DNA from 4 places in the Streptomyces sp. NBC_00846 genome. Region 2 is predicted to be linked to each of the others. Evidence: riboswitches for the same ligand, from Rfam matches in the RefSeq annotation. Region 2 holds a riboswitch; each other region holds the start of a gene.
The links. A riboswitch is a leader RNA that binds a small molecule or an ion and turns the genes downstream of it on or off. The one in region 2 is predicted to bind cobalamin.

Region 1 (2,193 bases), 5.2 Mb from region 2:
AAGTGGCGGGCGTCGGCGCCGGCCGCGTGCGCGGCCAGGATCAGCTGCGCGTAGGCGGCCGGGCCGCCCTGCTCGGCCCAGGACCCGGAGTTCTTCTTCAGCCAGGTCATGGCCTTGGCGGTCTCGTCCTGGTGGCCCGCGGCGGACAGCGCGACGACCGCGTCCGCGGTGTTGCCGAAGTCGGGCTGCGGGGTGGAGTCGGCGGCGCCGGGCATCGGCGCCAGGTCGAGGTGACCGCTGGTGGCGAGGGCACCTGCAAGGAAGTGGGCGCCGTTCTGGGCGGCCTGCTCGGGCGTGAGACCGGAGCCGGGGTGGCAGCTGGGCGCCTTGGAGGAGGTGTTGTTCCCGACGGCCAGGGCCTTGCCCATCGTGCCGAGCACGGCGGCCGCGGTGGCGTCCGCGTTGGCGGCGAGCTTCCCGGCCTTGTCGGGCTGGTAGGCGAAGGCACCGCCGTCCTTGCCGCCGCACGGGATCGCGAGCGCCAGCAGCGGGTCGTAGGGGGTCTTGCCGCCGGGGGTGGTGATGTCGCCGAGCCGCTGGCCCTGCCGGGCGAGGGCGCCGATCACGAGCGAGGTGGAGTTGGCGTCGCTGGCCGCGCCCGCGGCGTAGCCCCAGCCGCCGTCCTCGTTCTGCACGGACTTCAGCCAGCGGACCGAGTCGTTCACGGTCTCCCGGTGCCCGCCCACCTCGACGAGCGCCTGGACGGCGGCCGCGGTGGCGTTGGTGTCCAGCATGGTCTTGTCGGTGCACGGCTGGGAGACGTCGGGCCGGTACGCGGCGTAGGCGCCGTTGGAGCACTGCTGGGCGATCAGCCAGTCCACCGCCTTCGCGGCGGGCGTGACGCCCTCTACCCGCTGGGCGAGGAAGGCCAGCGACTGCCGCCAGACACCGTCGTAGGTGGGGTCCTTCGTGCCGTACAGCCCGGACGGCAGTGCGGCGGACGGCGAGGACGACGGGGACGGCGCTGCGATCGCGACCGGGGCAGCGGCCGCACAGAGCACGGTGGCGGTGGCGGCGAGCGTTGCTGCTCTGCGGCGTACGGTCATGGCGGGCGGGGCCTCTCCTGCGGGGGGATCCGGGCACAGGCACGCTCACGCACCAGGCTCCGGCCCCGTATACCTCGACGGTGCCGACCACCGGGGTTCCGGTGGCCGCGAGCCGGTCACGACCGCGGACAGGGCATTCCGACTCACCGTCCTGGACGACGGTTCACGGCTGCGTGGTCAGTGCCGGATTTGCACCGGCTTCCCCCTGAACGGGCATGATGACGACTCGCACACTCTACCGGGCGGCTCCGGACGGACTCCGGGCCGGTGGCGGCGCGGGCCCGCTGCCGCCGTAGCCGGGTGGTCACACCGCGATGTACGTCACCGGCTCGCTCCCCGCCACCGCCTCCGCGCGACCCAGCTTCACCAGCCGCCGCAGATGCGCCTCGGCCTCCGAGACGGCGATGTTCCGCGAACCGTGCGGGATCTGCTCCCAGGGCCGGTTCCACTCCATCCGCTCGGCCAGCTCCCACGGAGTCAGCGGTGTGGCCAGCAGCGCGAGCAGCCCGGTCAGCCGGTCCTCGTGGTGGTCCAGGAGTTCCCGTACGCGCCCCGCGGAATCCGCGAACGCGTACTGATGGGCGGGCAGCACCTCCGCGGCCCCGAGCCCGCCGATGCGCTCCAGCGAGTCGAGGTAGTCGCCGAGGGGGTCGGTGACCGTCGTGTCGTCCGGGTCCTCGTACAGCCCGATGTGCGGGCTGATCCCCGGCAGCAGATGATCGCCCGAGAAGAGCCTCCCCCGCCCCGGCAGATTGCCCGGATGCTCCTCCTCCAGATGCAGACAGACATGGCCGGGCGTGTGCCCCGGCGTCCAGATGGCCCGCAGCGTGCGCCCCGCCAGATCGAGAAGCTCCCCGGGGACGATCTCCCGGTCCGGAAGCGCGGCCCGCAGCCCCGGCAGGGTCCGCATCCGGCCCCCGTCCGCCGCGGCGGCCCGCAACGGCGCGAGATGCTCCTCGGGCGCACCGACCGTGGTGAGCTTCGCCACCAGGTACTTCAGCCAGGTACCCGGTTCCGACTCCCGGGTCCGGCGCACGATCGCCGCGTCCGCCGCGTGCATGGCGATCCAGGCCCCGGACGCCTCACGGACCTGCCCGGACAGCCCGTGGTGATCGGGGTGGTGGTGGGTGATGACCACCCCGTGGAT
Region 2 (2,193 bases):
CTCCGAGGCGCTGCGCGCGCTGCTGCTGTTCGCCCGCGATCAAGGGGTGAGCTGCGTACACGGTGACACCGACCTGGACAATCTCGCGTCCCAGCACGTCATGACAGCCGTCGGCATGCGCCTGGTGAAGGAGGACGCGCAGCTGAAGCATTACCGGATCGACTGGAGACAGCGGGCCGAGGAGCGGTGAGTCCGTGCCCGTCGGTCCCTCCCGGCGTGGCTGCGCGGGGCAGGACGGCGGAACCCGCCGGGGAGGCTCCCGGCGGGTTCCGATGTCTTCTGGTGCTGCGTGGTGCGTGGTGCGTGATGCGTGATGCGCGGTGCGTGGTGCGTCGGTCAACCGGCTGCCGTGGCCGCGCGGTTCGCCGTACCGTTGCCGGTCCTGATGGTGTCGGTTCTCGGTATGAGGAGCCGTTCCGTCAGGTGGCCGAAGACGAGACCGAAAGTGATCCAGAGGGTGGCCTGTACGGCGAGGGTGGCGAGGCGGAACTCCCACAGCAGGGCGGCCGGGAAGTCCCTTCCGACCTCATTGAACGAGGGCAGGAACGCGTAGGCGAGTCCGATCACGACGACGTAGGCGGCAGACGCGGCGATCGTCGCGTTCCAGTTGCCCAGGCGGGAAGCCAGCCGCCTGCCGAGGATGACGGCGGCGACGGCCAGCAGCACGCTGAGGACGACCATCAGGAAGAACAGGGCGGTGCGTCGGCCGATGGTGTCAGGGTTGCCGACGGCCGGCGGGTTGGCCGGGTACTTCAGGAACGGCACAACGTACACCGTCAGCAGGGCCGCACCCGCGATCAGGGCGGCCGTGGCCCGTGGGCCGAATCTGCCGATCCGGCCGAGAGCGAAACAGAAGACGAGGGCGGCGATGCCGCCGATCGCCACACCGAAGACGAGCACACCGGTGGCAAGGCCGGCGGTGGACTGCATCGTGCGGCTGACGAGTTCCTCGCCGCCGCCGTGATCATGGCTGTGCGTCCCTTCGAGAGCGATGGCCGCGTCCACCCGGGACTCGCCGAGGAAGTAGGCGACGACCAGAGCGAGCGCGCCCGCGGCAAGGCCGGCCAGCATGCCGCGCACGAGCAGGGCTCTGACAGATATGGAGTTCATGAGGATTCCCCTGGATCGGACGGTACGTCAGTGGCAGGGGAAACCGAGGAGGTGACGACCGTCGTGGACCCACTCGTGGACACCTTCGCCGGAGATGACCGCGGTGGCGCCCTGCTCGGCGCCGACGAAGTAGAGCAGTACGAGCATGAGGATGCCGAAGAAGACCGCCCAAGGGGCAATGGCCTTCAGGGAGATGGGAGTGATCGCCGGTACGGCGGTGGCGGGGGCAGCACTCTGTGCCATGGCAGAACCTCCTGAGGGAACACGCGTCCCGATCGTGGTGCCTGAGACGAAGGTGCTGGGTCTGACTTCCCGTACAGGTACGGGTTCACAGTGGCGCGACCGTGCCGGATTCTCACCGGACTTCCGTCACACCTTCGTCGTGTTCGTCGGACGATACCTCCTGGAAGCGGGCGCGGCCATGGCGCCGTCGGCGGGGCCGGAACGCCCGGATGCCATGGTGTGCGCACACGAGGGGCCATGGTTCGAGGAGTTGGATCCGCTCATGACGGTACAGGTGATGTTGATCTCACCGGCGTTCAACGCCGCGCTGCGCGAGGCCCGTTTCGACGGCGACGCTCCGCTCGACGCGGCCGGGGTCCGGCAGGCCCGGGCCGCGGCGGCTGCGGTGCCCGAGGCCGACCGGTGCGTGCGCGGGCCGTCCGAGCGGTGCGCCGGGACGGCCGACGCGTTGGGGCTGCGCGCCAAGCCCGAACTCGCTCTGCGCGGCTGGGACATGGGCCGGTGGAGCGGACAGCGGCTGGCGACGGTGAGCGGGAGTGAGCCCGACGCGGTGGCGGCCTGGATGACCCATCCTTCGGCGGCTCCGCACGGCGGCGAATCGTTGCTGGAGTTCTGCGCCAGGGTCGGCCGCCTGCTGGACTCCCTTGAGTCCCGGGACGGCAACAGGGGCGGCCGAGTGCTGGGGGTCGTCGAGCCCGCGGTGGTGCGGGCGGTGATCGTACGGGCACTCGCTCTGCCGGCGGAGGCGTTCTGGCGGCTGGATGTCGCCCCGCTGACGCTGACCGGGCTCAGCGGCCGGTCCGGACGGTGGAACCTGCGCTGCGGTCAGCCGCTGTCCCC
Region 3 (2,193 bases), 2.2 Mb from region 2:
CTCGCTGATGCTGGGCCTGCTGGCGTTGCTCGGCTTCATGGCGATCGCCGCCGGAATCAAGGTCGACAACGGCCAGTTGGCCATCCCGCAGCTGTTCGAGACCATGTTCCCGGACTGGTTCGCGGGTGTCGCGTTCGCCGCCATCGGCATCGGCGCGCTGGTGCCCGCCGCGATCATGTCGATCGCCGCGGCGAACCTCTTCACCCGCAACATCTACAAGGACTTCCTGAAGCCGGACGCGACCCCGGAGCAGGAGACCAAGGTCTCCAAGCTGGTGTCGCTACTGGTGAAGGTCGGCGCGCTCGCCTTCGTCCTCACCATGGACAAGACGGTCGCGATCAACTTCCAGCTGCTCGGCGGGATCTGGATCCTCCAGACGATGCCGGCCCTGGTCGGCGGCCTGTTCACCCGCTGGTTCCACCGCTGGGCGCTGCTCGCGGGCTGGGCGGTCGGCATGGTGTACGGGACGGTGGCCGCGTACGGCGTCGCCAGCCCGACCCAGGCGCACTTCGGCGGGTCGTCCAAGGAGATCCCGGGCATCGGCGAGATCGGCTACATCGGTCTCACGGCGTTCGTGCTGAACGTGGTGGTGACGGTGGTGCTCACCTTCGTCCTGAACGCCGTGAAGGCACCCGCCGGGATCGACGAGACCTCGCCGGCCGACTACACGGCCGACGCGGGCGACAAGGGCGTCCAGGTGGAGCTCCCGCCGGCCGCGGCAGGGGCGCCGGGCGGCGGCCGCTGACGGCCGCTCCCACAGCCGTACGACGGCCCGTCGAGCCCCCTCCAGCGGGGCGCGACGGGCCGTCCGTGCGCTCGGCGGCGGGCCGTACGCGCGCCCCGAGTTATGTTGCGCGACACAACATGTGGGGGCTGCCTCAGCGGACGGCCCCCACATGTATGCTCATGCTCGCTGTCGCCGCAGGGGAATCCGGTGCGAATCCGGAACTGTCCCGCAACGGTATGTTCGGTGCGCTTTTGCGCACCCCCGAGTAAGTCCGAGGACCTGCCGACAGTTCATCCGGCTCGACCGAACCGGATGCCAGACGTCCGGGCCTCGCGGTTGGGCCGGTGGACGCCGTGCGGAGTGCTGCCCCGACCCGGGCCCGCCTCTGTCCGGCTGCCCCGTTCCCCGCCGGCCCCGAGCCGAGCGAGGGAGAGCACCACGTGACCATCGCGCCAGCCGATCCGGCTTCAGTCGCCGCGTCCGAAGCGGCCGAGTCCGAGGCAACCGCACACGACGGACCGGGAACCGCGCTGCTGCGGACCCTGACCGGCCTCACCGTCGATCTGCCCGACACCGACCCCGGTCGCGTCGCCGCCGCCGCGCTGCGCGGCCGCAGCGCCCGGGCGGACGAGGCCGAACTGCGCGCGCTGGCCACCGAGGCCGCCGCGGGGCTGATCTCCGAGGACCCCGCCTACTCCCGGCTCGCCGCCCGGCTCCTGACCCTCGCCATCGCCGACGAGGCGGCCGGCCAGGGCGCCGTCTCCTTCTCCGCCTCGATCGCCGTCGGACACCGCGAGGGCCTGATCGCGGACCGCACCGCCGAGTTCGTCGCGCTGCACGCGGCCGCCCTCGACGCGCTGGTGGAGCGTTCGCTGGCCGCCGGCGCCGACGACCGCTTCGGCTACTTCGGGCTGCGGACCCTGCACAGCCGCTATCTGCTGCGCCACCCGCACACCCGCCAGGTCATCGAGACGCCCCAGCACTTCATGCTGCGGGTCGCGTCCGGGCTCGCTGAGAACACTGCACTCGGTTCAGAAGCGGGGCAGCGCGCCCTGGACGAAGTGGCGTCGCTGTACGGGCTGATGAGCCGGCTCGACTATCTGCCGTCCTCGCCGACCCTGTTCAACTCCGGCACCCGGCACCCGCAGATGTCCTCCTGCTACCTGCTGGACTCCCCGCTCGACGAACTCGACTCGATCTACGACCGCTACCACCAGGTGGCGCGGCTCTCGAAGCACGCGGGCGGCATCGGTCTCTCGTACTCCCGCATCCGCGCCCGCGGCTCGCTGATCCGTGGCACCAACGGGCACTCCAACGGCATCGTGCCGTTCCTGAAGACGCTCGACGCGTCCGTCGCCGCGGTCAACCAGGGCGGCCGTCGCAAGGGCGCCGCCGCCGTCTACCTGGAGACCTGGCACGCGGACATCGAGGAGTTCCTGGAGCTGCGCGACAACACGGGCGAGGAC
Region 4 (2,193 bases), 7.0 Mb from region 2:
CGTGGTCCGCCCGGTGTCCGTCACCCCGCGAGCCCGAACGTGCGCAGCCCGGCGGCGACGCGTTCCACACCCTCGACCGTCCGGATGGACGGGTTCATGGCCTGGCCGCTCAGCAGGATGTACCGCTTGTGCCTGACGGCGTCCATGTTCTTCGTGACGGGGTTGGACTCCAGGAATTCGATCTTCTTCGTGGCGCTCTCGGCGGTCTGTGCCTTGCGGGTCAGATCGCCGATGACCAGGACGTCGGGGTTGCGGTCGGCAACGGTCTCCCAGCTGATCTGCGGCCATTCCTCGTGTGTGTCGTCGAAGACGTTCTTCGCGCCGAGTTCCCCGGTGATGATGCCGGGTGCTCCGCAACAGCCGGCCAGGTAAGGGGCCTTGGAGTCGGAGAACCAGTAGAGGAGGGTGGCACCCGAGGCGTCGATGGACCCGGTCGCCTTCTGCACCCGGGCCCGCAGCCGCGCCACGAGCGTGTCGCCGCGCTCCTGCACGCCGAACACCCTTGCCAGGTCGCGCACTTCGCCGTAGACGCTGTCCATGGTCAGTGGCTCGGTACGGGCTCCGTCGCCGCCGCCGCTGTTGTCCTTGCCGGTGCAGTCGGCGGGCGAGACGTAGGTGGGTACGCCGAGTTCCTCGAACTGTTCGCGGGGGGCGACGCCACCCTTGGCGAGGGTCGATTCGAACGACGCGCTGATGAAGTCGGGCTCCTGGTCGAGGACCTTCTCCGACGAGGGCCGGTTGTCGGCGATCCTGGGGACCTCGGCATTGGCCTTCTCCAGGCCCTTCATCACCGGGTCGGTCCAGGTCGCAGTGGCGGCCAGCCGGTCGGCGAGGCCGAGCGACAGCAGGATCTCCGTCGACCCCTGGTCGACGGAGACGGCGCGGCGCGGCGGGGATTCGACGGTGACGGTGCGTCCGCAGTTCTTCAGCGTCACGGGATATCCGTCGGCGGAGCCGGACTTCGCGGCGGAGTTGCTCGTTCCGCCGCCGCAGGCGGTCAGCAGGACGAGTCCCGCCGTGAGCAGGGCGATGGTGCGGACGGGGCTGGCTATGGACGGCACGGAGTCCCTCTGCGTCTCTGGGCCCATGCGCGGAGCCCGTTGTACGGAGTTCTGCGCCCGGTAGCGGGTCGCAGCCGCCAGCAGGTCTTCGGACTCGGGTTCTGTCGGACGGGACGCCTTCCCAGGACACCCGAGGGTGGTTCCCAGTGGCCGTGGCCCCGCCCGTCCCCCTCACCGCTGCGCGTCAGTTCCGGATTCTCACCGGATTCCCTGACCCCTACGTGGAGTTCGACTGGCCCTGGCAAGCTATCACGCGCATCTGCGCAGTTCATGGGCGGTGTGGCCGGTGGTACGCCGGGCTGTGCTCCCCGTCGCACCACCTGCCTGATGCCTACGGACGCTGTAGAGCGATCACGGCGTTGTGTCCGCCGAAGCCGAAGGAGTGGCTGACGGCGCGCCGGACGGGCAGCCGCAGCGGTTCTTCGGTGACGCAGTTGATGTCGAACTCGGGTGCCGGGGCGTCCAGGTTGGCGATCGGCGGTACGACTCCGCGCTGGAGCGTGAGGACGGTCAGTCCGGCCTCGATCGCTCCGGCCGCCCCCATGCAGTGCCCCAGTACGCCCTTCGGGGCGGTGACGGGCGGCCGGTGCGGGTAGACCCGGCCGATGAGGGCGGCCTCGGTGGCGTCGTTGATGAGTGTCGCCGTGCCGTGCGCGTTGACGTGCTCGACGTCCTCGGCCGCCCAGCCCGCGCCGCGCAGCGCGGCCTCGACCGCCGCCTGGGCGACCGCGCCGGACGGGTGCGGGCTGGTGGGGTGGTGGGCGTCGGTGGTGGCGCCGGTGCCCGCGAGCAGCGCCCGGGCTCCGGCGCCCCGGGCCGCGGCGTCGGCCGCCCGTTCCAGCACCATGACGGCGGCGCCCTCGCCCATGACCAGCCCGGCACGGTCGGCCGCGAAGGGCCGGCACCGCCTGGCCGGGTCGCCGTGCGCCCGGGCCGCGGCTCCGGACCGGGCGAACCCCGCCATGGCGGCCGGGTAGACGATCGACTCGGTGGCTCCGGCGATCGCGATGTCGCACTGCCCGGTGACCAGGAGATCGCGGGCGACGGACAGGGCGGTGACACCGGACGAACACGCGGTGCAGGGTGCCATGCTGGGACCGGTGGCCCGCAACTGGATCGCGATCTCGGCCGC

Region 1: linked by a shared signal. The riboswitch ahead of OG936_RS09330 (hypothetical protein) and the one ahead of OG936_RS33190 (CbtB-domain containing protein) in region 2 are both predicted to bind cobalamin.
Region 3: linked by a shared signal. The riboswitch ahead of OG936_RS23710 (ribonucleoside-diphosphate reductase subunit alpha) and the one ahead of OG936_RS33190 (CbtB-domain containing protein) in region 2 are both predicted to bind cobalamin.
Region 4: linked by a shared signal. The riboswitch ahead of OG936_RS01335 (ABC transporter substrate-binding protein) and the one ahead of OG936_RS33190 (CbtB-domain containing protein) in region 2 are both predicted to bind cobalamin.

Annotation. Positions count from the first base shown of each region.
Region 1 is NZ_CP108846.1:2,013,057-2,015,249, reverse strand. It holds gene OG936_RS09330 (hypothetical protein) at 1-1,046, opposite strand, end outside; cobalamin riboswitch at 1,156-1,291, opposite strand; gene OG936_RS09325 (MBL fold metallo-hydrolase) at 1,351-2,193, opposite strand, start outside.
Region 2 is NZ_CP108846.1:7,262,223-7,264,415, reverse strand. It holds gene OG936_RS33200 (GNAT family N-acetyltransferase) at 1-190, shown strand, start outside; gene OG936_RS33195 (CbtA family protein) at 337-1,110, opposite strand; gene OG936_RS33190 (CbtB-domain containing protein) at 1,138-1,353, opposite strand; adenosylcobalamin (AdoCbl) riboswitch at 1,357-1,505, opposite strand; gene OG936_RS33185 (histidine phosphatase family protein) at 1,616-2,193, shown strand, end outside.
Region 3 is NZ_CP108846.1:5,111,795-5,113,987, reverse strand. It holds gene mctP (monocarboxylate uptake permease MctP) at 1-745, shown strand, start outside; cobalamin riboswitch at 894-1,029, shown strand; gene OG936_RS23710 (ribonucleoside-diphosphate reductase subunit alpha) at 1,168-2,193, shown strand, end outside.
Region 4 is NZ_CP108846.1:274,489-276,681, forward strand. It holds gene OG936_RS01335 (ABC transporter substrate-binding protein) at 21-1,061, opposite strand; cobalamin riboswitch at 1,123-1,313, opposite strand; gene OG936_RS01340 (beta-ketoacyl-[acyl-carrier-protein] synthase family protein) at 1,393-2,193, opposite strand, start outside.